2 regions of the Cupriavidus sp. GW822-FHT06G04 genome follow, and region 1 is predicted to be linked to the other one. Evidence: riboswitches for the same ligand, from Rfam matches in the RefSeq annotation. Region 1 holds a riboswitch; the other holds the start of a gene.
What was found. Region 1 has a riboswitch for glycine ahead of gcvT (glycine cleavage system aminomethyltransferase GcvT). Riboswitches for the same ligand answer to the same signal wherever they lie in the genome.
Positions count from the first base shown of each region.

Region 2: linked by a shared signal. The riboswitch ahead of AC1RKI_RS21685 (D-amino acid dehydrogenase) and the one ahead of gcvT (glycine cleavage system aminomethyltransferase GcvT) in region 1 are both predicted to bind glycine.

Region 1 is NZ_JBXALD010000014.1:44,095-59,231, forward strand. It holds gene AC1RKI_RS25780 (L-serine ammonia-lyase) at 19-1,395, opposite strand; gene AC1RKI_RS25785 (DUF421 domain-containing protein) at 1,441-1,989, opposite strand; gene gcvP (aminomethyl-transferring glycine dehydrogenase) at 2,099-5,023, opposite strand; gene gcvH (glycine cleavage system protein GcvH) at 5,098-5,478, opposite strand; gene gcvT (glycine cleavage system aminomethyltransferase GcvT) at 5,592-6,719, opposite strand; glycine riboswitch at 6,809-6,928, opposite strand; glycine riboswitch at 6,950-7,037, opposite strand; gene AC1RKI_RS25805 (YMGG-like glycine zipper-containing protein) at 7,123-7,347, opposite strand; gene AC1RKI_RS25810 (UvrD-helicase domain-containing protein) at 7,620-9,713, shown strand; gene AC1RKI_RS25815 (response regulator) at 10,076-10,807, shown strand; gene AC1RKI_RS25820 (ATP-binding protein) at 10,812-12,107, shown strand; gene AC1RKI_RS25825 (ABC transporter substrate-binding protein) at 12,233-13,405, opposite strand; gene hemN (oxygen-independent coproporphyrinogen III oxidase) at 13,672-15,137, shown strand, end outside.
Region 2 is NZ_JBXALD010000010.1:81,100-96,236, reverse strand. It holds gene AC1RKI_RS21710 (MFS transporter) at 1-385, shown strand, start outside; gene AC1RKI_RS21705 (M81 family metallopeptidase) at 470-1,966, shown strand; gene AC1RKI_RS21700 (hypothetical protein) at 2,051-2,518, opposite strand; gene AC1RKI_RS21695 (GGDEF domain-containing protein) at 2,684-4,261, shown strand; tRNA gene AC1RKI_RS21690 (tRNA-Leu) at 4,351-4,437, shown strand; gene AC1RKI_RS21685 (D-amino acid dehydrogenase) at 4,723-5,988, opposite strand; glycine riboswitch at 6,164-6,263, opposite strand; gene AC1RKI_RS21680 (type 1 glutamine amidotransferase domain-containing protein) at 6,409-7,089, opposite strand; gene AC1RKI_RS21675 (cytochrome b/b6 domain-containing protein) at 7,252-7,812, opposite strand; gene AC1RKI_RS21670 (PepSY domain-containing protein) at 7,815-8,099, opposite strand; gene AC1RKI_RS21665 (LysR family transcriptional regulator) at 8,363-9,367, shown strand; gene AC1RKI_RS21660 (DUF6630 family protein) at 9,486-9,992, opposite strand; gene AC1RKI_RS21655 (ArsR/SmtB family transcription factor) at 10,029-10,718, opposite strand; gene AC1RKI_RS21650 (ATP-binding protein) at 10,977-12,386, opposite strand; gene AC1RKI_RS21645 (ATP-binding protein) at 12,383-15,137, opposite strand, start outside.

The DNA.
Region 1 (15,137 bases):
CGTGCGACGGCAACCGCGTCAGCATTCGACGATGTTGACGGCCAGTCCGCCGCGCGCGGTTTCCTTGTACTTGGTCTTCATGTCGGCGCCGGTTTCGCGCATCGTCTTGATCACGGAATCCAGCGAGACGTAGTGCGTGCCGTCGCCGCGCAGCGCCATGCGCGCCGCGTTCACCGCCTTGACCGAAGCCATCGCGTTGCGTTCGATGCACGGAATCTGCACCAGCCCGCCCACCGGGTCGCAGGTCAGTCCGAGATTGTGTTCCATGCCGATTTCCGCCGCGTTTTCGACCTGTTCGGGCGATCCGCCGAGCACCGCGGCCAGCGCGCCGGCTGCCATCGAGCAGGCCACGCCGACTTCGCCCTGGCATCCCACTTCCGCACCGGAAATCGACGCGTTCAGCTTGTAGAGCAGCCCGATCGCGCCGGCCGTGAGCAGGAAATCCACCACGCCCTGCCGGTTCGCGCCGGGCACGAAGCGGTCGTAGTAATGCAGCACTGCGGGGATGATGCCGGCCGCGCCGTTGGTGGGTGCGGTCACCACGCGACCGCCGGCCGCGTTTTCCTCGTTGACGGCCATCGCGTAGAGGTTGACCCAGTCCATCACCGACAGCGGGTCGGACAGCGTGCGCTCGGCGCGCAGGGTCAGGTTGCGATGCAGCTCCGGCGCGCGGCGCTTCACCTTGAACGGACCGGGCAATTCGCCGTCGGTCCGACAGCCGCGCGCCACGCATTGCTGCATCACGTCCCAGATATGTAGCAGACCGTCCACCACCTCCTGCTCGGAGCGCCAGGTCAGTTCGTTCTCCATCATCAGTTGCGCGATCGATTTGCCGCTGGCGTGCGCCATGTCGAGCATCGCGCGGCCGCTGCGGAACGGATGCGGCAACTGATTTTCGGCGGCCTGCAACTGCGTGTTCGGCGCGCCGGCGGTGACGACGAATCCGCCGCCGACCGACAGGTAACGCGCTTCGCGCAAGGCCGTGCCATCGGCATTGCAGGCGTGGAATTTCATGCCGTTGGGATGTTCGGCCATCGCCTCGCGCCGGTAGAACACGATGTGCTCGCGTTCGGCAAAAGGCACCGTATGCTTGCCCAGCAGAGTCAGCAGCTTGGCGGACCGCATGGCGGCCAGTTTTTCGTCGATGGTGTCCGGATCGACGGTGTCTGGCGTTTCGCCCATCAGGCCCAGGATTACGCCCTTGTCGGTGCCGTGGCCCTTGCCGGTGGCACCCAGCGACCCGTACAACTCCACGCGCACGCTGGCCACGTCGGCCAGCAGGCCGTCGCGGTCGAGTCCCTGCGCAAACATCAGCGCCGCGCGCATCGGCCCAACCGTGTGTGAACTCGACGGGCCGATGCCTACCTTGAACAGATCGAAGACGCTGACTGCCACGACGCACTCCAGGAATATGCCGGTGCCCGAGCGCGCTCGAGCGCGCTAGACCGGCGTGTTGTCGATATCGAACTTGTCTGGCTGTCGCCACAATTCGCCCGGGGCCGGATGGTCCGACGCGTTGCGCGAGCCTTCTTTCATCTTGACGCTGATCGTGCCGTCGGTCTCAAGGATGGCGAAATGCACTTCGTCGACGCGCGTGCAGCCGTTGCGGCGCAGCGCCTTGTGCAGTTCCGGCGCACTGATCCGCTCGCGACGCATCACGTCGTCAAGCACCTGCCCCTGATGGATCACGATCTGCGGCCGTCCGGCCACGATCGACTCGATGCGCCGGCTACGCCAGGTCACATACCCGAGCGCGGTGTCGGCCAGGAACAGCGTGGCGGCCAGGATCAGTCCGGCCAGCACCGAGTTGTCGCCGGCGTTCATCGCGTTCTGCACGGCGTTCGAAATGATCAGCAGCAAAACCAGATCGAACGGCGTCAACTGCCCGATCTGCCGCTTGCCGGACACCCGCATCAAGACCAGGATCGACGCGTAGACAATCAGGCCGCGCAGCACGAACTCCCACCAGGGAGCACTCAGATTCCACATGAAAGAGACCTCCGCTCAAGCGGCGCGCCGCACGCCGGCGGCCGCAACTTGAGCATAGCCCGTCGGCGACGTCCGCGTGTATAGGACGTCGCCTGACGCAGCGGCGGCCTCAGGCGTCGGCGTACTCGCTCATCGGCACGCAGGAGCAGAACAGATTGCGGTCACCGTAGACGTTGTCGGCACGGCCCACCGGCGGCCAGTACTTCTGCGTGCGCAGCGAGGCTAGCGGGTAAGCGGCTTCCTCGCGCGTGTACTTGCGATCCCAGTTGTCGGCCACCACCACGGCCGCTGTGTGCGGCGCGTGCTTGAGCGGATTGTCGTCGCGATCGAAGCTGCCGTCTTCCACCCGCGCGATTTCGCCGCGGATGGCGATCATGGCGTCGATGAAGCGGTCGAGTTCGTACAACGATTCGCTCTCGGTCGGCTCGATCATCAGCGTGCCCGGCACCGGGAAGCTCATGGTCGGGGCGTGGAATCCGTAGTCCATCAGGCGCTTGGCCACGTCTTCGTTGCTGATGCCGGTCGACTTCTGCAGCGGGCGCAGGTCCAGGATGCACTCATGCGCCACGAGCCCGTGCTGGCCCGTGTAGAGCACCGGGTAGTGCGGCGACAGGCGCCGCGCGACGTAGTTGGCCGCGAGGATCGCGTTCTCCGTGGCGGCGGTCAGACCAGCCGAACCCATCATCGCGATGTACATCCAGGAGATCGGCAGGATGCTGGCCGAGCCGAACGGCGCGGCCGATACGCCGCCAATGCCGTTGTCGTCGCGACGATAGCCGACGCTGTCCTGGTTCGGCAGGAAATCGGCCAGATGCGCGCCGACCGCCACCGGACCGACACCCGGACCGCCGCCGCCATGCGGAATGCAGAACGTCTTGTGCAGGTTCAGGTGCGAGACGTCGCCGCCGAATTGTCCCGGCGCGGCCACGCCGACCATCGCGTTCATGTTTGCGCCGTCGACATAGACCTGGCCGCCGTGCCTGTGCACGATGTCGCAGATCTGCTGCACGCCCTGTTCGAACACGCCATGCGTGGACGGGTACGTGATCATGATCGCGGCGAGGTTCTTGCTGTGCTGCTCGGCCTTGCGGGCGAGGTCTTCGAGATCGACGTTACCGTTCTCGTCGCACGCCACCACCACCACCTTCATGCCGGCCATCTGCGCCGACGCCGGATTGGTGCCGTGGGCCGACGACGGAATCAGGCAGATGTCGCGATGGCTTTCGCCGCGGCTGGCGTGATACGCATGGATGATCAGCAGGCCGGCGTATTCGCCCTGCGAGCCGGCGTTCGGCTGCAGGCTCACCGCGGCATAGCCGGTGGCGGCGCACAGCATGGCTTCCAACTGGTCGATCATTTCGCGATAGCCGACGGTCTGGTCCAGCGGCGCGAACGGATGGATGTTGCTGAACTCGGGCCACGTCACCGGAATCATCTCGCTGGTGGCGTTGAGCTTCATCGTGCAGGAACCCAGCGGAATCATCGTGCGGTCCAGCGCCAGGTCCTTGTCGGCCAGGGAGCGCAGATAGCGCAGCATCTCGTGCTCGGCATGATGCGTGTTGAACACCGGGTGCGTCAGGTATGCGCTCTGGCGCGCCAGCGCGGCCGGGAAGCCATCGGCGACCGAGGCCTCGGTCTTGTCGAAGTCGGGCGTGGGCTTGCCGTGCGCGAAGATTTCCCACAACGCGATGACGTCGTCGCGCGATGCGGTTTCATCGAGCGAGATGCCGATGCGCGTGGCGCCCGCGTGGCGCAGGTTGATGCCGCGCGCCGTGGCGGCCGCGTGGAACGCCTCGGTGTTGAAGCCGGTCTCCAGCGTCAGCGTGTCGAAGTAGGTGTCGTTCAGCGGGGCGTGGCCCAGCGTCTTCAGGCCGGCCGCCAGCGTGGCGGTCAGGCGATGCACGCGCTGCGCAATGCGCTTGAGGCCCTGCGGGCCATGGTAGACCGCGTACATCGACGCCATCACGGCCAGAAGAACCTGCGCCGTGCAGATGTTCGACGTGGCCTTCTCGCGGCGGATATGCTGCTCGCGCGTCTGCAGCGCCAGGCGATACGCCTTGTTGCCTTGCGCGTCGATCGTCACGCCCACCAGACGGCCCGGCATCGATCGCTTGAAATCGTCCTTCACGGCCATGTAACCCGCATGCGGACCGCCGAAGCCCAGCGGCACGCCAAAGCGCTGCGAGTTGCCGACGGCGACGTCCGCACCCCATTCGCCGGGCGCGGCGATCAGCGTGAGCGCCAGCAGGTCGGCGGCTGCCACCACCAGGCCGCCCGCGGCGTGCACGGCGTCGGCAATCGCGCGATAGTCGGCCACGTCGCCGTTGACGCCCGGGTATTGCAGCAGCACGCCGAACGCGTTGGCCTGTGCGGCGTCCACGGCGGCGCCAACCTTGACCTCGATGCCCAGCGGCAGCGCGCGTGTGCGGATCACTTCCAGCGTCTGCGGCAGCACGTCGTCCGCCACGTAGAACGTGTTCGACGCATGCTTGTTCACGCGCTGCAGCAGCGTCATGGCTTCCGCGGCCGCGGTGCCTTCGTCCAGCATCGAGGCGTTGGCGATATCGAGGCCGGTCAGGTCCGTGATCATCTGCTGGAAGTTCAACATCGCTTCCAGGCGGCCCTGCGAGATTTCAGGCTGGTACGGCGTGTACGCGGTGTACCAGGCGGGATTCTCGAAGATGTTGCGCAGCACCACGCCCGGCGTGATCGTGTTGTAGTAGCCCTGGCCGATAAAGCTCTTGAGCACGCGATTCTTGCCGGCCAGGCCGCGCAGCTTGGCCAGCGCGGCTTCCTCGGTCAGCGGGGCGGTGAATTCGCCGAGCGACATGCCGTCGCGGCGGCGGATGGCGGCGGGCACCACGGCGTCGATCAGCGCCTCGCGGCTGTCGTAGCCAAGCACCTTGAGCATGTGTTGCTGTTCGGCGGCGTCCGGGCCGATATGACGGGAAGCGAAGGCGTCGCGCGCCTCCAGTTCGGCCAGCGTGGGCCGTGCACCTTGTGCGGCAGCGTTCATGGGAAGCGGGGCGTTCATGGCAAGAATCTCGGGGGGGCGCGGCGGCCGGTGGTCGGCCGGACCGCCGCGCGGGGCATCAAACCGTCGGGGTGTCAGGCGCCGACGCTGGCCTTGTAGGCGTCGACGTTCATCAGGCCGTTCACGTCGTCGGCGTTGGCCGGCTTGAGCTTGAACAGCCATGCGTCGAAGGCGTTGGCATTGACCGATTCGGGCGAGGCCGACGCGGCGTCGTTGGTGGCGATGACTTCGCCGGCCACCGGGGCATAGATGTCGGAGGCCGCCTTGACGGACTCGACCACGGCCAGTGCGTCGCCGGCGCCCACCGACTTGCCTACCTCGGGCAGTTCCAGGAAGACGATGTCGCCCAGCGCATCCTGCGCGTGATCGGTAATGCCGATGGTCAGCGTGCCGTCGGCTTCAACGCGCACCCATTCGTGCGACTCGGTGTATTTCAGGTCAGCGGGGAAATTCATGAGGTTCTCCGTCAATGCAGTGTGATTCTTGTTTCCGGCACCCGGCCGCTGCCAAAGGGCTCGCGCAGCGCGGGTGAAAGGGCGACCGTTGGATGTGAAGCGGGGCCGATGCCTCAGCTCACGAGTGCCTTGCCATTGCGCACAAACGGCAGTTTAACCACAGTCGCGGTCAGTTTGCGGTCGCGGATTTCTACTTGTACGTCGGTGCCGGGCGCAACGTCCTTGGGCAGGCTGGCAAAGGCGATCGATTGCTGCAGCGACGGGCTGAAGGTGCCGCTGGTGATTTCCCCGGGGCCGGCCGCGGTGATCACTTTCTGGTGCGCGCGCAGCACGCCGCCCTTGTCGCGCAGGATCAGCCCGGCGAAGGTCTTGCACTGGCCGCTGGCCAGCAGTGCCGATTTGCCTACGAAATCGCGCTCGCTCGCCAGATCGACGGTCCACGCCAGCCCGGCGTCGAGCGGAGAGGTGTGGATATCCATGTCCTGGCCGTACAGGTTCATGCCGGCTTCCAGGCGCAGCGTGTCGCGTGCGCCCAGGCCAGCCGGGCGCACGCCCGCGGCCGACAGCTTTTCCCAGATGCCCGCCACATTCTCCGCGGGCACCACCAGTTCGAAGCCATCCTCGCCGGTGTAACCGGTGCGCGCGATCATCAGTTCGCCCATTTCGGGGTCTTGCACGACCAGCGCGTTGAACGGCTTCAGGGCGTCGGCAGGTTGCGTGGAAGGGAAAGCCTGGTAGACCTTGGCGCGCGCATTCGGGCCCTGCACCGCCACGATGGCGAGCTTGCCGACGCTGGCCGGCGCCACGTCACCGCGTCGCGGTGTGATCGTCACGCGGGCGTCGGTGGCCACGTTGCGCGACTGGATCCACTCGATGTCGCCGATGGCGGTGCTGGCGTTGACGACCAGACGGAAATGGTCTTCGGCGAAGAAGTAGACGATCAGGTCGTCGATCACGCCGCCTTTTTCGTCGAGCATGCACGAATACAGCGCCTTGCCCGGCGTTTGCAGCTTGTCCACATTGTTGGCCAGCAGGCCGCGCAGGAATGTGCGGGTGTTGGCACCGGTCAGGTCGACCACGCACATGTGCGAGACGTCGAACATGCCGGCGTCGGCGCGTACGGCGTTGTGTTCCTCGATCTGCGAACCGTAGTTGACCGGCATGTCCCAGCCGCCGAAGTCGACCATGCGGGCGCCAAGTGCGCGGTGGATGGCATTGAGGGGCGTGGCCTGGAGCGTCATGGATATCCTCGGAGGCGGTTTCGAAAACGAAAAAGGGTCATCCGCCGCAGCGCTCGGCCGCACAAAAGTGCGAACGATCCGGTGCGGCGGATGACCCCTCTGTCCTCGATACCTGAGAGATTACGAAGCCTTGGCTTCGTGCGCCCCTTCGGTGGACATGCTCACCAGGCGTGACGCCGTGGCGGATGTCGCTCTCCAGAGTGCGGCATGCATTGTGTGCATGTTGCATGCCGATCCGGTCGGTCCATGGTGCCTGAGAGTTTTCGGGTGGTTCCCCTTCGGCGGCGCAGTCGCTGCGCGCTCTCCCGGCCGGATGCGCGAGAATGTACGGGACCGTCCTACCTTTGTCAAACGGCCCCTGACAACGGAGATGCCGGTCCCGTCCGTGCGCCGCGCAGGGCTATCAGCGGCGGTCCTTGGTCACCACGTTACCCACCACGCCGCCCACGGCCGCGCCGCCGAGCGTGCCGAGCGCGCTGCCGTCGGTCAGGACCGCGCCGCCCAGCGCACCTGCGCCCGCACCGATCGCGGTGTTGCGCTGCTTGGGCGTCATGTCCGCACAGCCGGCAAAGGTCACAAGCGTTGCGCCGATCAGGGCGACTTTCGAAAGGGTGCGAAGCGTCTTCATGTTGGGCTCCTTCTTTTCATCGAATGCCATCGTTTGCGATGTGTTGAGTGTCCGCCGCGCCGGTCGCGCAACGCGCAAAACCGCGCGGTCGTGACAGGTAAGAGGCAATCTCCATGCCCCAACCGAGCCCGATTTACGATTGTTACCTGCCTGAAACGCCTCCTGTCGGACGCCGCCCGACACCGTAGCCGCGTGTTAACATCCTCGCCTCCGCCGCGCGGTCTTTCGCGCGTGCATCTTTCGTCATCCCGCCTGTTTCGATTTCCCGCCCCATGACCCACGGACTGAACGCCGCGCAATCCGAAGCTGTGCGCTATCTGGATGGCCCCTGCCTTGTGCTGGCGGGCGCCGGCTCGGGCAAGACGCGCGTGATCACGCAGAAAATTGCGCACCTTATCGAGGACAAGGGGTTCGAGCCGCGCCATATCGCCGCCGTCACGTTCACCAACAAAGCGGCGAAAGAGATGCAGGAGCGTATCGCGAAGCTCATGGAGGGCAAGATCACGCGGGAAGGTAAGCGCATTCCGCTCAAGCAGCTCACCGTTTGTACGTTTCACTCGCTCGGCGTGCAAATCTTGCGCATGGAAGCCGAGCATGTCGGGTTGAAGCCGCAGTTTTCCATCATGGATTCGGACGACTGTTTCGGCCTGGTGCAGGAGCAGCTTGGCACCACCGACAAGAAGTTGATCCGCCGCGTGCAAAGCACGATTTCGCTGTGGAAGAACGGCATGGTCGATCCCGAAACCGCGCTGGCACAGGCCGCCGATGCCGACGAGCACCAGGCCGCGATGGTGTATCGCAACTACGTGGCGACGCTGCACGCTTACCAGGCGGTTGATTTCGACGACCTGATCCGCCTGCCGGCCGAGTTGTTCGCGCGTGACGAGGCGGTGCGTCTGAAATGGCAGAACCGGCTGCGCTATTTCCTGGTCGACGAATACCAGGACACCAACGCGTGCCAGTATCAGTTGCTCAAGCTGCTGGCCGGCGGATCGCATCTGCGCGCGGCGGCCTTCACGGCCGTGGGCGACGATGACCAGGCCATCTATGGCTGGCGTGGCGCCACGCTCGATAACCTGCGCCTGCTGCAAACCGATTTCCCGGACCTCAAGGTCATCAAGCTCGAACAGAACTACCGCTCCACGGTGCGCATCCTGGAAGCGGCCAACGCGGTGATCGCCAACAATCCGAAACTGTTCGACAAGAAACTGTGGTCCGAGCACGGCATGGGCGATCCGATCGCCGTGCATCCGATGAACGACGAGGAGCACGAGGCGGAATCGGTGGTGTTTCGCCTGTCGGCGCACAAGTTCGAACGCCGCGCGCAGTTTCGCGACTACGCGATTCTCTATCGCGGCAATCACCAGGCGCGCCTGTTCGAACAGATTTTGCGCCGCGAGCGGATTCCGTATGTGTTGTCGGGCGGCCAGAGTTTCTTCGACAAGGCGGAAATCAAGGACATCTGCGCCTATCTGCGCCTGATTGCCAATCCCGACGACGATCCCGCGTTCATCCGTGCCATCACCACCCCGCGCCGCGGCGTGGGTAACACCACGCTGGAAGCCTTGGGCACGTTTGCAGGACAGGCCAAGGTGTCGCTGTTCGAAGCGGCGATGATGGGCGGCATCGAGGCCAAGCTGCAGCCGCGCCAGCTGGAACCGCTGCGCGTGTTTTGCGAATCGATGGTGCGGCTGGCCGATCGCGCCGCGCGCGACCCTGCCACCGTGGTACTCGACGACCTGATGGAAGGCATCCACTACGAGGCGTACCTGTACGACACCTTCGACGAACGCCAGGCGCAATCGCGCTGGACCAACACGCTGGAATTTCTCGACTGGCTCAAGCGCAAGGGCACGCGCCCGGAGCCGGACGGCGAGGGCGAGGCCACCGGCTTCGACAACGCCGATGGCTTTGCCGACGAGGGCAAGAACCTGCTCGAACTGACGCAGACCGTGGCGCTGATGAGCATGCTCGAAGGCCGCGAGGAAGACCCCGACGCGGTGCGGCTGTCGACGCTGCATGCGTCCAAGGGCCTCGAATATCCGCACGTATTTCTGGTTGGCGTGGAGGAGGGCATCCTGCCTCACGCGCGCGAAGACGAAGAGATGGGCGACGACAAGATCGAGGAAGAGCGCCGCCTGATGTACGTCGGCATCACGCGGGCCCAGCGCAGCCTGCAGATCACGTGGTGCAAGAAACGCAAGCGCGCGCGGGAGACCTATTCGTGCGAGCCGTCGCGCTTCATCGCCGAAATGAAGCTCGAAGACGGCCCCGCGCCGCAGGACCAGACGCCGGCGATGAGCCCGAAGGACCGGCTGGCCGGGCTGAAGGCGCTGCTCGGCAAGCCCGCCACGGGTGGCGCCTGATACAAGCCCGACAAGATTCCGGGCATCAAGCTCAATAGGATTGGCGTCGCGCGAAACGTCTCGACGTTTCTTGCGCCACACCGCGCCTACCCTTCGGTGGCGGTGTAGCTGGGCGAGCATGCTGGCCCGGCTTCTTCCCTGTTGAACGCTCCCGGCTGCGGCAGCACCGGGGGCGTTTTTTTCTTATGCGTCGCCCGCCCGCATGGCGAATACCGCACGTATCAGGATTGATACAAAACCGGCATCGCCTGTAAGAAGCAAGCTGGTAAATTGGCGCTCCTGACAGTGTCCGGCGCCGACCGGCGCTGCCTGGCTTTTCGTCTGGTTTGCCCCCGCGGCCACACCCGCACTGCGCTCTCATCATGGATCTGTCTCCCGCTCTGCCCATCCGCCTCCTGGTTGTCGACGACGATCCCCAGATCCGCACCATGCTGGCCGAATATCTCGCCACGTTCGGCATGGAAGCCGACGGCGCGGACGGCGGCGCCGCCATGCGCACCGCCATGACGCAGCACGATTACGACCTGCTCATCCTGGACCTGTCGCTCCCGGGAGAAAACGGCCTGACGTTGTGCCGCGAGATTCGCGATAGCAGCGACCTTCCGGTGATCATGCTGACCGCGCGCACCGAACTGGCCGACCGCGTGGTCGGTCTCGAAGTCGGTGCCGACGACTATGTGACCAAGCCGTTCGAAATGCGCGAACTGGTGGCGCGCATCCACACCGTGCTGCGGCGCAGCCGGGGCGAGACACGACGTCCGGCGCCGGTGACGGGCGGACATGAAACGCGCTTTGCGAATTGGCGCCTGAACACCACGCTGCGCCAGTTGGTGGACGCGGAAGACACCGTGGTGCCGCTGTCGAACGCGGAGTTCCGCCTGCTGCTGACCTTTATCGAGCATCCCAATCGCGTGCTCGATCGCGAGATGCTGATCAACAATGCACGCGGGCGCGACCTTGACGTCTTCGACCGCAGCATCGACTTGCTGGTCTCGCGCCTGCGCCAGAAGCTGCGCGACGATCCGCGCGATTCGGCCCTGATCCGCACCGTGCGCGGCGAAGGGTACGTGTTCACCGGCAACGTGGAGCACTGATCCGATGGCCGCCGTCACTCCGCCGTCCGCCGACGCCGACGGCGTCGCGGCCATCAAGCCCGCTTCCGGCAGCGACGCGCGCGTGCCGCGCAGACGCTTCAACTCGATGTTCATGCGGCTGTTCTTCGTCATGGCCGCCATCATGCTCGCCGTTCACATCCTGGGCGTGACCGTGATCGAGAACGTATTTCCGCGCCCTGGATCCGAGCGCTACATCGAACGCATGCGACGCGCCGCATCCGAAGCGCAAGCGGCCGGTTTGCCGCGTCCGGCAGCGCCGCCGCCCAATCTGCTCGACCGCATGCTGGGGCGGGCCGGTGGCCCTCCTCCGAGCGGCAACAATGGCGACGGCCCGCCGCGTCCCGATGGCGTGCGCCCGCCGCCGCCGGGCATGTTCGCGCCGCCGCGCGGGCAACAGGGGCCGCCACAGGGCTTTCACATTCGCGGCATCTGGCCGCCGCACCTTGGCATGCTGTTTCAGTTGCTGGCGATCCTGATCGCGTCGCTGGTCGGCGCCCGCCTGCTGGCGCGGCCCGTGCAGCAACTGGCCAGCGGCGCCAATCGCCTGGCGCAGGACGTCCACGCGCCGCCGCTCGATGAAGACACCGGCCCCGCGGAAGCGCGCGAGGCGACGCGCGCGCTGAACCTGATGCAGCAACGGATCCGCACCCAGCTGGCGCAGCAGTCGCGCTTCCTGGCCGCCGTCTCGCACGACCTGCGCACGCCGCTGACGCGCATGAGCCTGCGCATCGAGCGCATCGAGGACAACGACGTGCGGTACCGGCTGCGCCAGGACCTCGCCGAGATGAACGGGCTGATCGACGCCACGCTTTACTACCTTCGCGAGCGCGACGACGCCACGGGTCCGCGCCAGCGCGTAGATGTGCTGGCGCTACTGCAGGCGATCGTTGACGACGCGCAGGAACTGGGACAGGACGTGCGGCTGTCCGGCGAGGCCACGCCGCTGCTCGCGTATCCCGCCGAACTGCGCCGCGCGGTGGTCAATCTCGTCGAGAACGCGCATCGCTACGGCGGCGCCGCGCATATCATCCTGACCGATAGCCCGGAGCGCGTCGCCATCGATGTGTGCGACAACGGTCCCGGCATTCCGCCGGCCGAACTGCAGCGCGTGCTGGAACCGTTCTATCGCGTGGAATCGTCGCGCAGCCGCGCCACCGGGGGCGTGGGCATGGGCCTGTCGATTGCTGCAGATATCGTCGCGCGTCATGGCGGCGAACTGACATTGACCAATCGCGCCGAAGGCGGTTTGCGCGTCAGCATCACGCTGCCGCGCGGCTGAGCGACGCCGCCGCGCCCGCCGCGCCGACGGATAAACGGATGGCGATGGGTCGATGTGTCGACGAATCGACAGCCCGCGGCCAAGCGATGGCGACGCGTGCCCGGGCCACGCGGCCTTGACCGGGCTCAGGCGCGTTGCGGCAGGCCGCTCTTGCCGATCGGCGCCAGTTGCACGTATTGCGAACCGCGCAGCCCGCGCGTGAAATCGAGCGTGAAATCGCCGACATCGATGCGGGTCTGCAAGACGCGCCGCAATTCCACGACGCCATTGGTCCGCATGCCGGCCGCTGCACGCACCAGCCACGCCGCGCCAATGTAGCCAGCCAGCGTGGCCGGCGACGGCGGTTCGTCGAGATATTGCTTCATGCGCGCCACGTGTTCCTTCACCACGCGCAGCGTCGATTCCTGCGGCCCCGGCGCAATCTGCGTCACCACCATGCCGCCCGCGTAGTGCGCACCAAGAATCTCGCGCGCCGACGCCGGACTGACCGCCGACAATCCCACCAGAAAACCGTACCAGTTCCGTGCCGCCAACGCGCGTCCCAGGCTGCCGTAGGCCAGCGTGTCGCCTGCCACCACCACCGCGCCCGGCCGTGCCGCCGCAATGCGCCGCGCGCAATCGTCGGGGTTGCCGGTCAGGGGCACGGCGCGCGTGGACATTGCCGTTTCCAGCCGCGTCAGCCAGGGCGAGCCTGACGCCAGCGTACCCGCGGCGAAGTCCGGCGACACCGCCAGCGCGATCCCGCTCAAGCCATAGCTGTGCAACTGCCGCACCGCCGCGTCGATTTCGGACTGATAGTCGGCCCGGGTGAACCAGACGTTTTCCGCGGTGATGGCCAGACCCGATAGCGGCGCGACGATCTGCACGCCGCGTCGCGCCAGTTCGGGCGAAGCGGCCAGCGCGGGCAGCACGGCATCGCCCGGCCCGAACAGGATGTCCGCGCGCTCGGAGTCGGCCAGCGCGGTGGCCTGCGCCACGGCACCGCGCGCATCGGGAGCGGCATCGCGAACCACATGCACGATGCGCAGGCCGCCATAGCTTCCCGGCGACGCATTGACTGCATCGAACATCACCTTCGCACCGGCCAGGTAGTCGCGGGCGAGGTCGGCCTGCGAACCGACCCGATCGACCAGGTGCCCCACCACCAACTGACGGCGCGCGACCGTCATGGCCGGCTGGGCCAGCGCTTGGGGCAACGCGGCGGCCGAAGCCAGCGCCGCCAGCCCCTGCAGGGCGCGGCGTCGGCCGGCCGATGCGGGCGCGCAAGACGATATCGACTGCGGCAAGGCTGGGCGCATGGCAGCGGACTCTGAAAGTGCGATGGAATCGGGAAATGGTTATGCGGCGGACACAGCGACCGCGGCGGATACAGCGGCCCTTGTGCGAGCCGGGCCGAGACTATCGGCGCTTGATGACCGTTCCGTGACTTTCGACAGACTTCGTGCCCCACTTCGGCGGGCTATCCGGCGCAGCGTTGCCCCGGGTTTGACGCGCATCAATGCTGCGCCGCGAGGCAAGGCATAGCATCGATCGCTAATTGCGCCCAAGATCTCGAAAATCCACTATGTCCGCCCCCCAATCCGCCTCTCAGCCCGCACTGCGATCCGCGCCTCGATCCTCTTCCCCATCCACGTCGCCGATATCCGATGCCACGGCCTTTGACCGTGGCGCGCTAGCCGATTTTCGCAGCCTCGCCGGTCGCATCGACGGCAACGGGCCGCGTTATACGTCCTACCCCACCGCCGACCGCTTCCACGCCGAAATGGGCGACGCCGGCTATCTGCGGGCGCTGGACTTCTGCCGCGCTAATGCGCCGGCGCCGTTATCGCTATACGTCCACGTTCCGTTCTGCGAGAACATTTGCTACTACTGCGGCTGCAACAAGATCATCACCAAGGATCACGGCCGTAGTGCGCAATATGTCGACTATCTGGCGCGGGAAATGGCGATGGTGTCCGACCGGCTGGGCCAGCGCCGCGCCGTCATGCAGTCGCACTGGGGCGGCGGCACGCCGACATTTCTGGACCCGGACGAGATGCGCCGCGTAATGGCAGCGCTGCGCCGTCATTTCGACCTGCTTGCCGGCGGCGAACATTCGATCGAAATCGACCCGCGCCGCGTCACCGACGCGCGCATGGATTTATTGTCGGAACTGGGCTTCAACCGCATCAGCCTTGGCGTGCAGGATTTCGATCCAGAGGTGCAGGCGGCAATCCATCGCGTGCAGTCCTATGACGAAACGCGCGCCGTGGTCACGGCGGCCCGGCGGCTTGGGTTTCAGTCGATCAGCATGGACCTGATCTACGGCCTGCCGCACCAGACCACCGCGCGTTTCAACGCCACCATCGATCGCGTGCTGACGCTGCGTCCGGATCGGCTGTCGGTCTACAGCTATGCCCATCTGCCGCACGTGTTCAAGCCGCAGCGTAGTATTGACGCCGCCGCGCTGCCGCCCGCGGCCGAGAAGCTCGATATTCTGGTGTCGACGATCGAACGATTGACCGCCGCCGGGTACGTTTACATCGGCATGGACCATTTCGCGCTGCCCGACGACGACCTTGCCATCGCCCAGCGTGAAGGGCGTTTGCAACGCAACTTTCAGGGCTACGCCACGCACGCCGGCTACGACCAGATCGGCCTGGGCGTCTCGGCGATCGGCGCCGTGGCCGGACATTACGTGCAGAACGCGCGTACCACGGACGACTATTACGCCGCGCTCGACACCAATCGGCTGCCGATCATCCGGGGCTTCGAGATGTCGCCGGACGATCATCTGCGCAAACGCATCATCGGCGCGTTGATGTGCAACGGCGTGCTCGATATTGCGGCCGTGGAGGCAGAGCATCGGATCGATTTCGGCACGACGTTCGCCGCGGAACTGGCCGATCTCGACGCCCTGGCGCAGGACAATCTGGTGCGACGCACGCCCGCGCGCATCGAGATCACATCGCTCGGCCGCCTGCTGGTGCGTCGCGTGGCAATGGTTTTCGATCGTTACCTGCGCGATGACGCAGCGCGCCCGCCGCAGGC
Region 2 (15,137 bases), on a different contig from region 1:
CGGCGAGCGCCGTCTGCATAGCGCGGTGCCGGCGCTGGTAGGCGCGGTCGCGTTGGCCGTGGCAACGATGTCGAGCGGCAATCTGGCCATCTCGCTGCTGTGCATGACCATTGCCACCGCGATGATGTGGACCGCCTACACCGTGTTCTGGGCGATTCCGTCGCAATACCTGAAGGGCGAGGCCGCAGCGGGCGGCATCGCGCTGATCAACACGATCGGCCTGATCGGCGGATTCCTGAGTCCGACCATCATCGGCTGGGTGCGCACCGCAACGGGCAGCATGCAGGCAGGCTTGTTCGTGATGGTTGGCCTGCTGGTGGCCGGCGCGATCACGCTGATCGTCAACCGCATGCCGTCGCCGCACGGCGCGGCGGCTACCGCCTGAAGCGACGAGCAGCGCGCCGACGCCACGCAGGCAGTCGGCAACGCGCGCGGCAAGGCATGACTGAGCATGAATGAGGAGAAGCAATTGGCAGCAACGATTCTGATCGCCGGCTTTCAGCACGAGACCAACACCTTCGCGCCGTCCAAGGCCACCTACGCCAGCTTCGAGCGCGGCGAGGGATTTCCGGCGATGGCGCGCGGCGACGATGTGCTGGCGCTGCGCGACGTGAACATTCCCGCAGGCGGATTCATCCGGGCCGCGCAGCGCTACGGGTGGACGCTGCGCCCGGTGGTGTGGGCCGGCGCGAGCCCGTCGGCGCATGTCACCGAAGACGCGTTCGAACGGATCGCCGGAGAGATCGTGGCAGCGGCGCGCGCAGGCGGCTTCGACGCGATCTATCTCGACCTGCACGGCGCGATGGTGGCCGAGCATGCCGACGATGGCGAGGGCACGCTGCTGGCGCGCCTGCGCGAGGTGATCGGTCAGCATGTGCCGATGGTGGCGTCGCTCGACCTGCACGCCAACGTCACGCAGGCCATGCTCGATGCGGCTGACGCGCTGGTGGCGTATCGCACCTACCCGCACGTCGACATGGCGGATACCGGCGAACGTGCGGCGGCGCTGCTGCAGGCGCGGCTCGGCGCCGGCGCACCGTGGCATCGCGCGGCGCGCCGGCTGCCGTTCCTGATTCCCATCAACGGCATGTGCACCATGCTGGAACCGGCGCGCGGCATGTACGCGCAGCTGGACTCGCTCGAGCGCGACGGCGTGGCGTCGCTGTCGTTCGCGCCCGGATTTCCCGCAGCCGATTTTCCTGAATGCGGGCCGGTGATCTGGGGCTATGGCCAGGACGCGGATGCCGTGAACGCGGCGGTGCAGGCGCTGTACGACCGCATGCTGGCCGAGGAAGCGGCATGGGAAGTGCCGTTCCTGTCGCCCGATGAAGCGGTGCGCGAGGCCATGCGCATGGCGCAGGACGCCACGCAGCCCGTGGTCATCGCCGATACGCAGGACAATCCCGGCGCCGGCGGGGATTCCAACACGATGGGCATGTTGCGCGCGCTGCTGCGCAACGGCGCGCAGCAGGCGGCCATCGGACTGATCTGGGACCCGGCTGTGGCCGCCGCCGCGCATCGCGCCGGGGTGGGGGCGGTGATCGACGTGGCGCTCGGCGGCGTCAGCGGCGTTGCGGGCGACGAACCGCTGCAGGCACGCTTCGAAGTGCTGAAACTGTCCGATGGCGTGTGCCGCTTTGGCGGTCCGATGATGCACGGCATGCTGGCCGATGTCGGGCCGGTGGCGCTGCTCGGCATCGACGGCGTGCAGGTGGTGGTCAGCGGCGGCAAGGCGCAGATGCTGGACCGAAACCTGTATCGCGTCGGCGGCGTGGAGCCGGAGGCGATGAAAATCCTGGTGAACAAGAGTTCGGTGCACTTCCGTGCCGATTTCCAGGGCATTGCGCATGCGGTGCTGGTGGCCAAGGCGCCCGGTCCGATGACTGCCGATCCGGCCGACTTGCCGTGGACGCGCCTGGCGCCCGGGATCCGGCTTAAGCCAATGGGCGCGCCGTTCCCGCGCTGAAGACGCGGCGCAAGGTGGCGCGCGATGCCGTGCAGCGCAGGGCGTGCCTTTCGCGTGGCCCTTGCCGCCTGCGCGGCTGCGCGCCTACAGCTTTTGCGCCGCCGCGAGCCGGAGGATTTTCTGCCAGCGTGCGGCGGTAGCGCGATCGGGCATCGGGATCGCGAATTCGGCCTGCCGATGGTGCCGCAAGGAGAGCATCACATGCCAGCGCCCCTGGCGCGCTTGCGGCTGAGCGTCGGCGATGTCGGCAAAGATCAGCACTTCGCGCTGGCCATCCATCTGCAGTACGCCGTTCTTGCGCTCGGCATCGAGCCGCAGGCTACCCCATTCGCCCGACACCATCACCACGCGCTCGCCGTGGAGGCGTCGGCCATGGATTGCGCGATAACGCCGCAGCCACGCCAGGAACAGCGCGCTCAGCACCGCCAGAATCGCCAGCACCGCAACGGTGCCGGCCAGCACGCCAAACGCGCCGGCCACGCGCTGATAGAGCCGGACCAGGCCGTAGATGAAGGCGCCGATCAGCGCCAGGCCAAGCAGAATGAAAGGCACGCAGGTTTCCGGAAAGATGGTTGTTGGACGATGGCGACACAGCGGCAGTGAATCGGCGCTTGTACCGCGCGTGGCGGCGTGCACGCGTTCTGGGCGCGACGGCGCCAGCCTATAATGAGCCGCTCCGCAGTGCCCCGGGGCTGTCATTCGCTCCGGTCAATTTCCATGCCATCGTATCCTCTCGTCCTTTGCCTGACCATTGCCGTCGTTTGCAGTGTGGGCATGGCCGTCGCCGCATGGCCACGGCGGGACGATCCCACGGTGCGCGCATTTCTGGTGCTGTCCGCGGGCGTGGCGATCTGGAGCGGCGGCCGACTGCTGGAAATCAGCGAGACCACGCTGGCCGGACGCATTTTCTGGGCAAAGTTCCAGTACCTGGGCATCGTCGCCGTGCCGATCGGCTGGCTGGTGGCGATGGTCCACGTCAGCCGGCCGCGCTACGTGGTGCCGTGGTCGTTGCTGTGCGTGCCCGTGCTGGCAGCAGTACTGACGCTGCTGCTGGTATTTACAAACGAACACCATCACCTGATCTGGACGTCGATCGAGCTGATGCCGCGCGGCGTGTCGCCCGGGGCGGTGTTCCGGCATGGCATCGGCTATACGGTCGCCGCGGGCTGGGTTTACGCGCTGCTGGCGCTGAGCTTGTATTTTTTGCTCACCGCCGATGTTCCCAATGCGGCGCTGTCCCGGCGCGGACGCAATGTGCTGGTGGCCGGACTGATGCTGCCGCTGATGGCGCATATCGCCTACCTGTATCGCTGGACGGGCCCGCTCGGGGGCGATCTCACGCCGGCCACGTTTTCGCTGATGGCGGTGCTGGTCTGGCTGTGCGCGCTGCGCACGCATCTGGATGACATCGGCCACTATGCGCGGCTGCGCGTGTTCGACACGATCCGCGAGGGCTGCGTGATTCTGGGCGCGGGCGGGCGCATCGTCGAATTCAATCCCGCCGCGGTGCGCCTGCTGCCCGAGATCCGGCGCGGCCAGCTTTGTCCGCCCGAGTGGGACGAAGTGCTGACCGCGGCCGGCGATGCCAATCCCCATATCGTGGAACGCGCCGGCCTTGAACTCACCGCCGAGCCGGTGTGCCGGATGGACGGCAAGGAAATCGGCATGCTGGTGTTCATGCGCGACATCCGCCGCTATCAATCGCGCGAGCGCGCGCTGGCCACCCAGCTTGGCGAAACCGAGGAGCAACTGTCGCGCGTGCAGGCCGATCTCGACATCGACGCGCTGACGAATATTCCGAACCGCCGCTTCTTCCAGCGCGCCTCGCTCGACGTGGTGGCGCGCGCTCACGAACTTGGCAAGGAAGTGGGCCTGCTGATCCTCGATGTCGATCTCTTCAAGCAATACAACGATCTCTATGGTCATCCGGTTGGCGACGAATGCCTGCGCAAGGTGGCCGAGGCACTGACGGGCGTGCTGCGCGGCGAGCAGTTCTGCGCGCGGCTGGGCGGCGAGGAATTCGCCGTGATACTGCCGGATTCCGATCTTGACGAGACGCGCCGCGTGGCGCGCAACATGGTGGCCGCCGTACGCGACCTGGGCATTCCGCACAACGGCACGCCGGTGCAGCCGCTGGTCACGATCAGCGTGGGCGCGGTATGCGACGTGCCGGAAGCCCCGCGCCTGGAGCCGCTGCTGCACCGCGCTGACAGCGCGATGTACCGCGCCAAACGCGCCGGCCGCAATCGCTACGTGATCGACGGCAGTGTCTATCTGGGCTTGCAAAGCAACTAACGCGAATCGCCGCAACAAAGCGCTTGCAAATTCCAAAGGCTTCTGTAGAATTCGGCGCTCGCATCGCAGCAGCCATGCTGCGAGACGAAGCCCAGATGGCGGAATTGGTAGACGCACTAGGTTCAGGTCCTAGCGGTGGCAACACTGTGGAGGTTCGAGTCCTCTTCTGGGCACCAATTCGAAAGCCCTGCTCAACGAGCAGGGCTTTTTCATTTCTTGGCCCAGAAAGGGAAGTCCCTGCGGACTTCCCGCGAGGACTCGAAAGGATTGCGCCTGCTGGCGCAATCCCGGGGTCGCGCATGGGTGACCGAGTCCTCTTCTGGGCACCAATTCGAAAGCCCTGCTCAACGAGCAGGGCTTTTTCATTTCCGGCCCAGAAAGGGAAGTCCCTGCGGACTTGCCGCGGGGACTCGAAAGGATTGCGCCTGCTGGCGCAATCCCGGGGTCGCGCACGGGTGGGCCTAACGCCGTCCCACCGCCAGGTTCCCCATCGTTACGCGCGCCTCCGGCGCAACCGACTGCCGCACCACATCGCCGACCATTTCGGCGGTGACCGCCGACAATGTCCAGCCCAGATGCCCGTGCCCGGTGTTGTAGAACACATTGGCGGCATGCCCGCGGCCCACGCGCGGCATCATGTTCGGCATCATCGGTCGCAGGCCCGCCCATGGCACCACGCTGCGCGTGCTGACGCCGGGGAAACACTGATGCACCCAGTCGATCAGCGGACGAATCCGGTCTGCGCGGATGTCGCGATTGACGCCGTTGAACTCGGCGGTGCCAGCCACGCGGAAGCGGTCCGCGCCGAGCCGGCTCGTCACAAGCTTGGTTTCGTCGTCCAGCAGGCTTACGGTCGGCGCACCCGCCTGGCTTTGCGCGTCGGTCAGGTTCACCGTGATCGAATAGCCCTTGACCGGATAGATGTTCACGCGATCGCCCAACTGCCGGGCAAAGGCGCGGCTGCCCACGCCCGCGCACACCACCACGCCGTCGAATTCACGCGAGGCCGGCAGGCCGTCCTGCGCCGTTATCACTGTCGCGCGGCGACCCGTGGTGGATACGCTGCGCACGTCCTGGTTGTACAGCGTCTCTACGCCATGCCGGTCGATGGCCGCGGCCAGGCCGGTGGTGAACTTGTGGATGTCGCCGGTGGCGTCGCTCTCGGTGTAGTAGCCGCCGTAATAGCGCCCCGCCAGTGTTGGCTCGATCGCGCGCATTTCGTCGGGCGTGACCGCCCGGCGTTCCAGTCCGCCTTCGGCCAGCAGCGCCGATACGCGGCCGGCATGATCGAACCCGGCCTTGTTGCGGTAAATATGCAGGATGCCGCGTCGCTTCAGGTCGAAGTCGATGCCTTCGGCCTGCGCCCAGTCGAACAGATGCTGACGCGCGGCGATGGCCAGACGCGCGGTTTCGATTGTGTTGGCACGATAGTGCGGGATCGATGCGATGAACTCGCCGAACCAGCTCAGCTTGTGCCATGACGGGCGCGGATTCACCAGCAGCGGGGCATCGTTGCGCAGCATCCATTTGATGCCTTTAACGAGCGTCGACCAGTGCGTCCAGACTTCCGCATTCGACGCCGACAACTGGCCGCCATTGGCAAACGACGTCTCCATCGCCGCATAGCGGTGGCGTTCGAACAGCGTGACGGAGAAACCGCGCCGGGCCAGCGCGTAAGCGGTCGTGACGCCGGTAATTCCGCCGCCAATTACTGCAATGGTTTTCATGGAAAGGTCTTTCAGGACGTCATGGGATGGCAGTCCACGGCGCACCATGCGCTGTCGTGGACGCCCCCTCTGTCCTTGACCTGAGAGATTTCGCCATGCCCGGCGGGTAGCCGCGCACCGCTTGCTCCTTCGGTACCGCCGGCGGACGTGCGCGCCGGCAGTTCTTCAGAGTGCAATAGCGATACCGGTCCGTTTGCCTGAGAGTTTCCGGGGCGGTTGCTCCTTCGGCGCCGTACCTGCCAGGCGGCTGGCACGGGCTCTCCCGATATCGCGCATTCAATGGCGGCAACTATGCCACAGCTTTTGGCGATTCGGCTATGCGATCGTGTGTTTGGCGGTGCGCTGGCTGTTGCGCCAACGCCGCGCTCACACCCGAACCGCGCCGCGATCACGCGGCATCCGCGCCGGCACCCGGCGTGCTTACTTGCCCAGCAGTTTCAACAATGCATGCGCGGCCGCTTCCGACGATGCGGGATTCTGGCCCGTGACCAGTTTCCCATCGGTGATCGCGTAGCTGCCCCAATCGTCGGTCCGCGAGAAATTCGCGCCATGCTGCTTGAGCATGTCTTCCACCAGAAACGGCACCACGTTGGTCAATTGCACGGCCTCTTCTTCGGAATTGGTGAAGCCGGTGACGTTGCGGCCCTTGACCAGCGGCTGCCCATCGGCGCCTTTCACGTGACGCAGCACGCCGGGCGCATGGCATACCGCCCCGACCGGCTTGCCGGCGCGGTCGAATGCCTCGATCAACGCGATCGACCGCTTGTCTTCGGCGAGATCCCACAGTGGGCCGTGGCCGCCCGGATAAAACACGGCGTCGAAATCGCCAACATCGACCTGGTCGAGCGTCCTTGTCGACGCCAGTTCGCGGCGCGCTTCGGCGTCGGCCTGGAAGCGACGCGTCGCATCGGTCTGCGCGCCCGGATCGTCGCTCTTCGGATCGATCGGCGGCTGGCCGCCCTTGGGCGATGCCAGCGTTATCTGGACGCCCGCATCCTTGAACACGTAGTAGGGCGCGGCAAACTCTTCCAGCCAGAATCCCGTCTTCTTGCCGGTATTGCCGAGCTGGTCGTGAGAGGTCAGCACCATCAGGATTTTCATTGCCATTCTCCGATTGCGTAGGGGGCACAAGCCGGTGCCGCACAGGGCGGGGCATCGGCGGTCGGCACATGGTACGCCCGTTGCGCGCCCCGGATCATGGCGATGCGGACAGGATCGTTCGGCGATCGTTTCGTGAGTCGTCTGGTGCGTCGCTTTGATGGCTCAGCGCTGCGGCGGAAGTTCGCTGCCGCGCCGCTTGCGGCCCGTCAGCATGGCGGCGACGAGATTTTCGCGGCCCTTGATGCTCATGGCGATAGCGGCCGCGATGTGCAGCAGAACCAGCCCGAGCAGCGCGTTGGACAGCCAGCGATGGATGTCGATGGGCCAGTCTTCACCCCAGAACGGGTCCAGGCGCGACATCCAGCCGGTGACCGCCAGGGCCAGGATCAGCGCCCACATCGCCAGCATCGTCACGGCGCCCAGCGGCGTGTGGCTGACAAAGCGCGGCGCACGGCCTTGCATCAATGCGCGGCCATAGGCGAGCACGCCAGCGGGACGCGGCAGCCACGCGCCAAAGCGCGCGTGCTCGCTACCCACGAAACCCCACGCGATGCGCGCCAGCACGAGCCCGGCTGCAACATAGCCGACATAGCGGTGCCACGGCCCGCCCGAATCGTCGATCAGGTCATAGCACACGATGGCGGCCACGCCCCAGTGCGTAATGCGCACCACCGGATCCCAGACACGGACCCAGCCGCGCGCGTCTGCAGCCGGAACGCCCATGCCTACTTCCCGATTTCGGATTTGACGATGTCGAGCGTCTTGGTATCGAAGTAGATCTCGGCTTTCTTGCCGTCCTTGGTGGTGCCGTAGATCTCGTAGCAATTGCCGTCGATCTTGAACTTCTTGATGTTGTAGCCCTGGGCTTCGATTTTTGCCTTGGCGTCGGCCTCCGAGATCCATTCCGACTTGGGATGTTTTTCGCAGTTGGCGCCGGCCAGTGCAGCAGTGGAAAACGTTCCGCCTGCGGCCACGATGGCCAATGCGGCAAATGCGGTGGTCTTGTTCATGCCAACTCCAGCAAAAAGCCCCTGATCGGGCGACGTGTGGATGCTAGAGGCAAATGAGACCGATTCTCAATCATGGCTTTCCCGATATGCATGAGTGGTGCATACGAGACAAAAATCGGCAAACGTCATCTCGCTGTCATGCTGCTGAAATAGCCATGCTGTGGACATGGGCTTCATCATTGTTCGCGTTGTGGGACAATCGCGCGCACCGATCAGGGTTTTCCCGGTGTCTGACTGAGAAAAATATCGTATGAAGGTGTCGCATGAAATCGATTGACTGGAAAGACTGGGAAATCTTCTGCCGCGTGGTGGAAGGTGGGGGCTTCACGCAGGGGGCCGAACTGGCGGAAGTTCCAAAGTCGTCGGCAAGCGCCGCGGTGGCACGCCTGGAGGGGCAATTGGGCGTGCGCCTGTTCGAGCGCACCACGCGCCGCGTGCGCGTGACGCAGCGCGGCCAGCAACTCTACGATCGCGTTTCGCCACTGTTTGGCGCGCTGCGGGAAATCAGCGCGGAAGCGGCATCGGTCAGCGACGAGGTCAGTGGCACCATCCGCATCGCCACGCCGTATGAAGTGGGCTCGCAGCATTTGTCACCCACGCTGAATCGTCTGCTCAAGCAGCATCCATCGCTACGCGTACAGCTCGACGTCAGTTGGGATCAGCCCGACCTGATTCGCCACGGTTATGACCTCGCCTTCGTGATGACCGACACGGGCCTGCACGACAGCTCTTTCGCCAGCAAGCGCGTGGTGCTGATCGAGCGCGCCTTCTACGCCGCGCCGTCACTTATCCGCGAGCGCGGTCTGCCTCGCTCGCCGCAGGATCTGGTTGGCTGGCCGACGGTCGGCAATCTGGACGACACGCATTGGGAATTCCTGCGCGACCACGTGGAAACGTTTTCGATGGATGTGCAACCGCGCATTTGCACGCACAACGCGGAAGTGCGGCTCAAGGCTGCGGTGGATGGGCTTGGCATCACGCGCCTGTCGCCGCGTTTCGTGCATGAACAACTGGTGCAAGGGCAACTGGTGCGCGTACTGCCGGGCTACAGTTCGTCGCCGCTGAAGGTTTACGTGCTGATGCCCGCCCGCAAACTGATGCCGGCCAGCGTGCGGGCATTCCTGAACGCGCTGGAAGAAACGCTCGGCGTGCCGGAAACGCGCCGCCCCGCACCGCGCGCCACGCCGCTGCCGGAAGCCGCCCAGGCATCGATCGTCGAGCAACCGGCGGGCGACGACGGCACGCCCACGGTGCTGTCGCTGGAATAGCGGCGGCTCGCCGCGAATCGCGCGCGCCCACCGACGGATCGCCGGAGCCGCGCGCCATCGGCAGCGCACATTGGCGCAAACTTGTCGAAGCCGATTGCGCCGTGCGTCTGCGCCAGGCTCAGTACGGCTGATCGCCGCTGCGCAGATCGAAGGCGAGTGTTTCGGCGATTTCCAGCATTTCGTCGTCATCCTCGCTGCGCGTAATCCAGCCCGCGTAGGCATCGCCGCCGGTATCCCAGTTCCATAGCGTGTAGCCCGCCACGCGCAACTGGTCCGTGGCCAGCTCCATCAGTTCGGGCACGCTGGTGCCTTCCAGAAAATCCTCGTCTTCGGGATCGTCGGTGCCCCAGTCGATTTCCAGATCGATGCGTTCGCAGAGCTGGTTCAGGCAGCCGATAAACGATTCCACGTCTTTCCAGTCGACGTAGAAACCTGCTTCCCAGTCGATGATTTCCTTGATCTGGTAAAGCAGCGCTTCCGCGTCGGCCTCGTCTTCCTCGGCGTCTTCGAGCGCCTCTTCCAGCAGCGCCAGATGACGCGCGCTCTGCTGCGAATCGCCAAGATTGATCAGCGCAAACAGCCGGCTCACGGCGTCCTGTGCGTCGTCTTCCAGTTCGATCGACATGTGCTGCTCCTTTCTCCTTTGATGTCGAAACTTGGCTCAAGCGGCCATTTTGCCGATTTCGCGCTGCCCGTGCGGGGTGACGCGCAGCGCGCGCGAGCGCGTGGTGGCTTCGATCCAGCCGCGCTGCAGCAGCGCTTGCAGCAACGCCGCGCCGAGCGCCCCGCCAAGATGCGGCTTGCGCTCGCTCCAGTCCGGACAGGTGCAGGCGAATTGCCGGCGCTTGCGGCGCGTGGCGTCGAGGTCGATGCCCAGGTGCGTCATCGCCTGCGCGCCATCGCCGGTCAGGTCGACCTGGCTGCCGTGCACGGCCAGCCAGCCCGCCTGCGACATTCGTTCGAAAAGACCCACCGCGAGTTCCCCGGCCATATGGTCGTAGCAGGTGCGCGCCTGCCGCAGCGCGGGCGGTGCGGTTCTGGAGACCGGCACGGCACGCATGCGCGGCGGCTGACTGGCCAGCGAAGCCGTGGCCAGCGCCTCGATGGCGGCACCGATCTCAGGCGCGGCCAGCCGGTAATAGCGATTGCGTCCGCGCGTTTCCACGGCGAGCAGCCCGCCTTCGGACAACCGCGCCAAATGCCCGCTTGTGGACGACGCGGACAACCCCGCAATCATCGCCAACTCCCCGGCCGGCCGCGCGCTGCCGTCCATCAGCGCCCACAACATGGCGGCGCGCCCCGGATCGGCCAGCAATCCAGCCAACTGGCTGATGCCTGGTGCGTATTCCATTGTTCATCGCGGTGTGAAGAGACGGATGCAGTATAGGGCGGGAGCGGTTGATTGGTGGGAGCCAAGGAAATTAAGTCCTTGGAGCGGGGCGGTCAGACGAATTTTCCAGTGCAGCCTTCACCGGAATTCCTCGTCGAACCTTTTTTAGGTTGGAAATCGAAGCGGGACGGCGATGCCGGCTTTACATCGGGCGTTCCATCGCCGTTGATTTGCGCGCTTGATCCCGCGATGCCGAATCGCGCGAATCGCCCCAGCCTTCTACTGCTGCGACATGAACGCGCGAGTGATCGCGCACAGTCTGAAGTGGGCATCGGGCAGCGGCACCAGTAGCGAGCGGGCGGCCAGGGACTGGAGCAGTGCGTGGACGGCGGGCGTGTCGATGCCGGTCAGTGCGGCGGCCTGCGACAGGTTGAAAGGGCCGTTGGCCGCGCACAGGCGCTGCAGCGCGCGACGCTCGTCGCCGGGCAGACGGCCTACGCTCCAGTTCATCGACGCCCTGAGCGAGCGCTGGCGGGGGTGGGTGCAGCGCCGTTGTACGTCGAGCAGCGCATAGCGTGCGTCCACATGATCGAGCAGGCCGAGCACGCCGAATGCGTCGACGCTGGCTGCGGCAAGCTCGATGGCCAGTGGCACGCCTTCCAGCCTGCGGCACAGCGCGGCCACGGTCGGTGCGTCGCGGTCGTTGAGCACGAATTCCGCGGCGCTGGCCTGGGCGCGCGAGACGAACAACTGGACCGCGGCGAACTGCATCGCCGCATGGGCCGTGATCGGCGTGTCGCTCTCCGGCGGCACCGCCAATGGCAGCAGCGGCACGACGCGTTCTTCGGGCAGGCGCAGCGGCTCGCGGCTGGTGGCAAGCACCGACGGCCCCGCCACCGATAGTAGTTGCGCGATGCAGTGCGCAACGGCCGCCGGCGCGGCTTCGCAGCTATCGAATACGATCAGCGTACGCTTGCCGGCCACCGACCGGGCCAGCATGCCGATCTCGTCGCTGGGTGCCACGCCCATCGTGCTGGCCAGTGCACGCGGCAGATGCGCGGCGTCGGACAGCATGCTGACGTCGATGAAGCACACGCCGTCCGCGTCGCGCGGCCAACGATCCACCGCTTCCAGCGCCAGCGTGGTCTTGCCGATGCCGCCCATGCCGACCACCGTGACCAGGCGCGCGGTGTCGAGCTGGATCTGCAGACGCACCGCATCCGCATCGCGTCCGACCATCGCCGCCAGCCGGTGCGGAAGGCCGCCGGGCCACGCGCCGTGCGCGGGCGCATTTGTTATCGGTATCGTGTCGACCGCGCCGTTGTAGCGATAGCCGCGCCCCGGCACGTTTTCGATCGCGGTGCCGTGGCTGCCCAGCGCGCGCCGCAACTGGGCGACCTGCACCCGCAGACTGCTTTCCTCGACAACGAGGCCAGGCCACGCGGCGGCAGTCAGTGTGTCGCGCGACACTACGTCGCCGGCTTGCCGCAGCAGAGCGGCGAGGATGTCGAACGCGCGGCTGCCCAAGGCAAGCGGCTGGCCATGCAGCGTCAGCTGACGCTGCGCCGGCCACATCGTCAACGATCCGCTACGCCACGCCAGCGCGCACTCGGTGGCAACGGTGGCATTGGTGGCATTCGTGGTATCGGTTTCGGCTTCGACGCTCGCCATGTCGGGTGTTGGGTTCATGGCTGCGCGCACGCCTGGGCCAGCGCCTGCGCGGCGCGATAGTCGGCCGTGTCGTGCCCTTCGCTGAAGTGCGCGCAAGTGTCGTGCAACAGGTCGCCGGCCCTGGCTGCATGGCCTTGTTCACGCCACACGCGCGCCAGGCTCAGTGCGGTGCGCAGCGCCCACGCCCGCGCGCCCTGCCGGCGTGCGAGCGCGAGGATGTCCTGGAATGCTTGCGCCGCGGCGATGCGTCCGGCGTCAGTATGACGGTCCGGCGCATGCTCCGCGGCCACGCGCCGCACTTCTGCCATGCACCAGCCCGATACGCCGGCCTGCGCGCGCGATATGGCCAGCGGCGTCAGGAACGGCGCACCGAACGTGGCGTAAAGGTCGGCCTGCTTGCCGCCGGTATGCGCGATGCGGGCGAGCAGATGCTGACGCGCGAGCGGCGACGCGGCCACGGCGCCGTCCTGGTCGCGCAGGCGCAGCGCGGCGTCGAGCAGATCGGTCCAGCCGTGCCATGCCACCAGCGCATGGCGCGCCGAATGTTCGCGCAGGCGCGCGGCGTAGCCGTGCAGCGCAGCTTCGTCGCCGCGCCACAGCGCGATCGGGCACGCGGCAAATGCCAGCGCCTGGGCCAGCGAAAGCGGCATGTCGTCGAGCGCCAGGGCGACGCACTGGTCGGCCATCTCGGCGGCGCTGTCGGCGCTGCCTTCCAGCCATAGCGTGCGCGCGAGCACCAGACGCATGCAGACGCGCCGATCCACCAGCGCGGTGAGATTGTCGACGGGGTGCACCAGCGGGCTTGGGTCATGCGACACGCGCGAGGCCAGTTCGCGCGCGGTGCGGTGATCGCCGAGATAGTGATGCGCCAATGCCAGCGTGTGATCGGCCCAGACCTGCGCGAGCGGATCGGCGTCGCGCGCGGCCAGCGCGCGCATCGCTGCGCCGTGCCGGCGTCCGCCTGCGTAGTCGCCGCGCGCCAGCGCAAGCATGGCGATGCCGGTCAACGCCTGGATATGCGGGCCGGTTTGCGGCAGCGCAGCGGTGGCCGCCAGCGCGCGTTCGTAGGCGTCCTCGGCACCGGCTTCGAGCCCGCGCGTGTGATAGATCAGCGTGCCTAATGCCACGCGCAGGCGCGCCACCAGCGTGGCGTCGAGCGTGACCGCGCCGTCGTCGGCCATCGCCAGCGCACGCGCCGCATAGCCGCAGAATTCGTCGAGCCGCGACAGGTAATAGCCCAGCGGCAGCGCGGCCAGGATCAGCGTGGCGCCCAGATCGGCATCGCCATCGGCCGACAGGGCCCATCCGATGGCGGCGCGCACGTCGTCGATCGCGCCGCCAAAACGGTTGGTCCACCCCGCCTGGCCGAGCGCAGGTTCGTCGATCCATGCGGCGTGCAGCGTGGTGCGCCAGTAGCGTGCGTGGCTGGCCAGCAGGGCGCGCCGCGCGCCACTCTGCGTCAGCCGTTGCCGCGCGTAGGCGCGCGTGGTGCCGGGCAGCCGGTAACGTACGGTCTGCTCGCTGGCGTCGACCGAGACCAGCGATTTCGCCACCAGTGCGGCAATGCCTGCCACCACGTCGCCGCGATCAATCTGCGCGCCGGTCACCACTGCGCGCGCGTCGGCCAGCGTGAAATCGCCGGCAAACACCGATAGCCGCTTCAGCAGCGTGCGCTCGCGTTCTTCGAGCGTGTCGTAGCTCCAGTCCAGCAGCGCGCGCAACGTGCGATGTCGCGGCGGCACCAGTTCGCTGTTCCAGGCTTCGATCTGAAACCGGTTGGCGAGCAGGTCGCGCAGCGTGTCGATGCCGAATGCATGCGCCTGCGCGGCAACCAGTTCGATGGCCAGCGGCATGCCGTCCAGGCTTGCGCACAGATCCACCACGCCGCGCGCGTCGTCGTCCTGCAACTGGAACGTATCGGCGCTATGGATCGCGCGCTCGACGAACAGCTGTACCGCCGCATATCGCATCGCTTCGGCGGCGCTGATCTGTTGCCGGGGCCCGGGCAGCGCCAGCGGCGGCACGCGCTGCACCCATTCGCCGTCGCAGCGCAGCGGTTCCCGGCTGGTGACCAACACGTGCACGCCGGGTGTGGCGCGCAGCAGGGTCAGCACCAGCACCGCCACGGCATCGATCAGATGCTCGCAGCTGTCCAGCACGATCAGCATCCGCCGGTTCGCTAACGCCTGCACCAGCGCGGCGGACGATGTGGCGTCGGAAGTCATGCCCAGCGTGGCGGCGAGTGCGCCGTTGACCAGCGCCGGATCGGCCACGCGGCCCAGGTCGACAAAGCGCACGCCGTCGGCATAGCGCGGCAGCACGCGTTCGGCCAGCGCCAGCGCGATGGTGGTCTTGCCCATGCCGCCCGCGCCGCACAGCGTCAGCAGCCGCCATTCGGGCAGGCTCTGGGCCAGCGCGGCAACGAGGTCGTCGCGGCCGATCATGCGGGTGACACGGGCGGGAAGATTGTGCGATGTGGCGGCGTGTGGCGTGGCGTGCGCGGATGTCGCGGCCGGCGGCTGCCGTGTGACCGGCGCGACAAAGCAGTAGCCGCGTCCCGCCACGCTGGCGATAAACCGCGTGCCGCCCTGGCCATCGCCAAGCAGCTTGCGCAGCGCGCTCAGATGCACGCGCAGCGTCGCTTCCTCGGCATCGCCATCGGGCCATGCCAGGCTGATCAGTTCCTGCTTGCTGACGACTTCGCCGGCGCGCGCCACCAGTGCCAGCAACAGATTGCGCGCGCGCACGCCGATCCGGAGCGGACGGCCG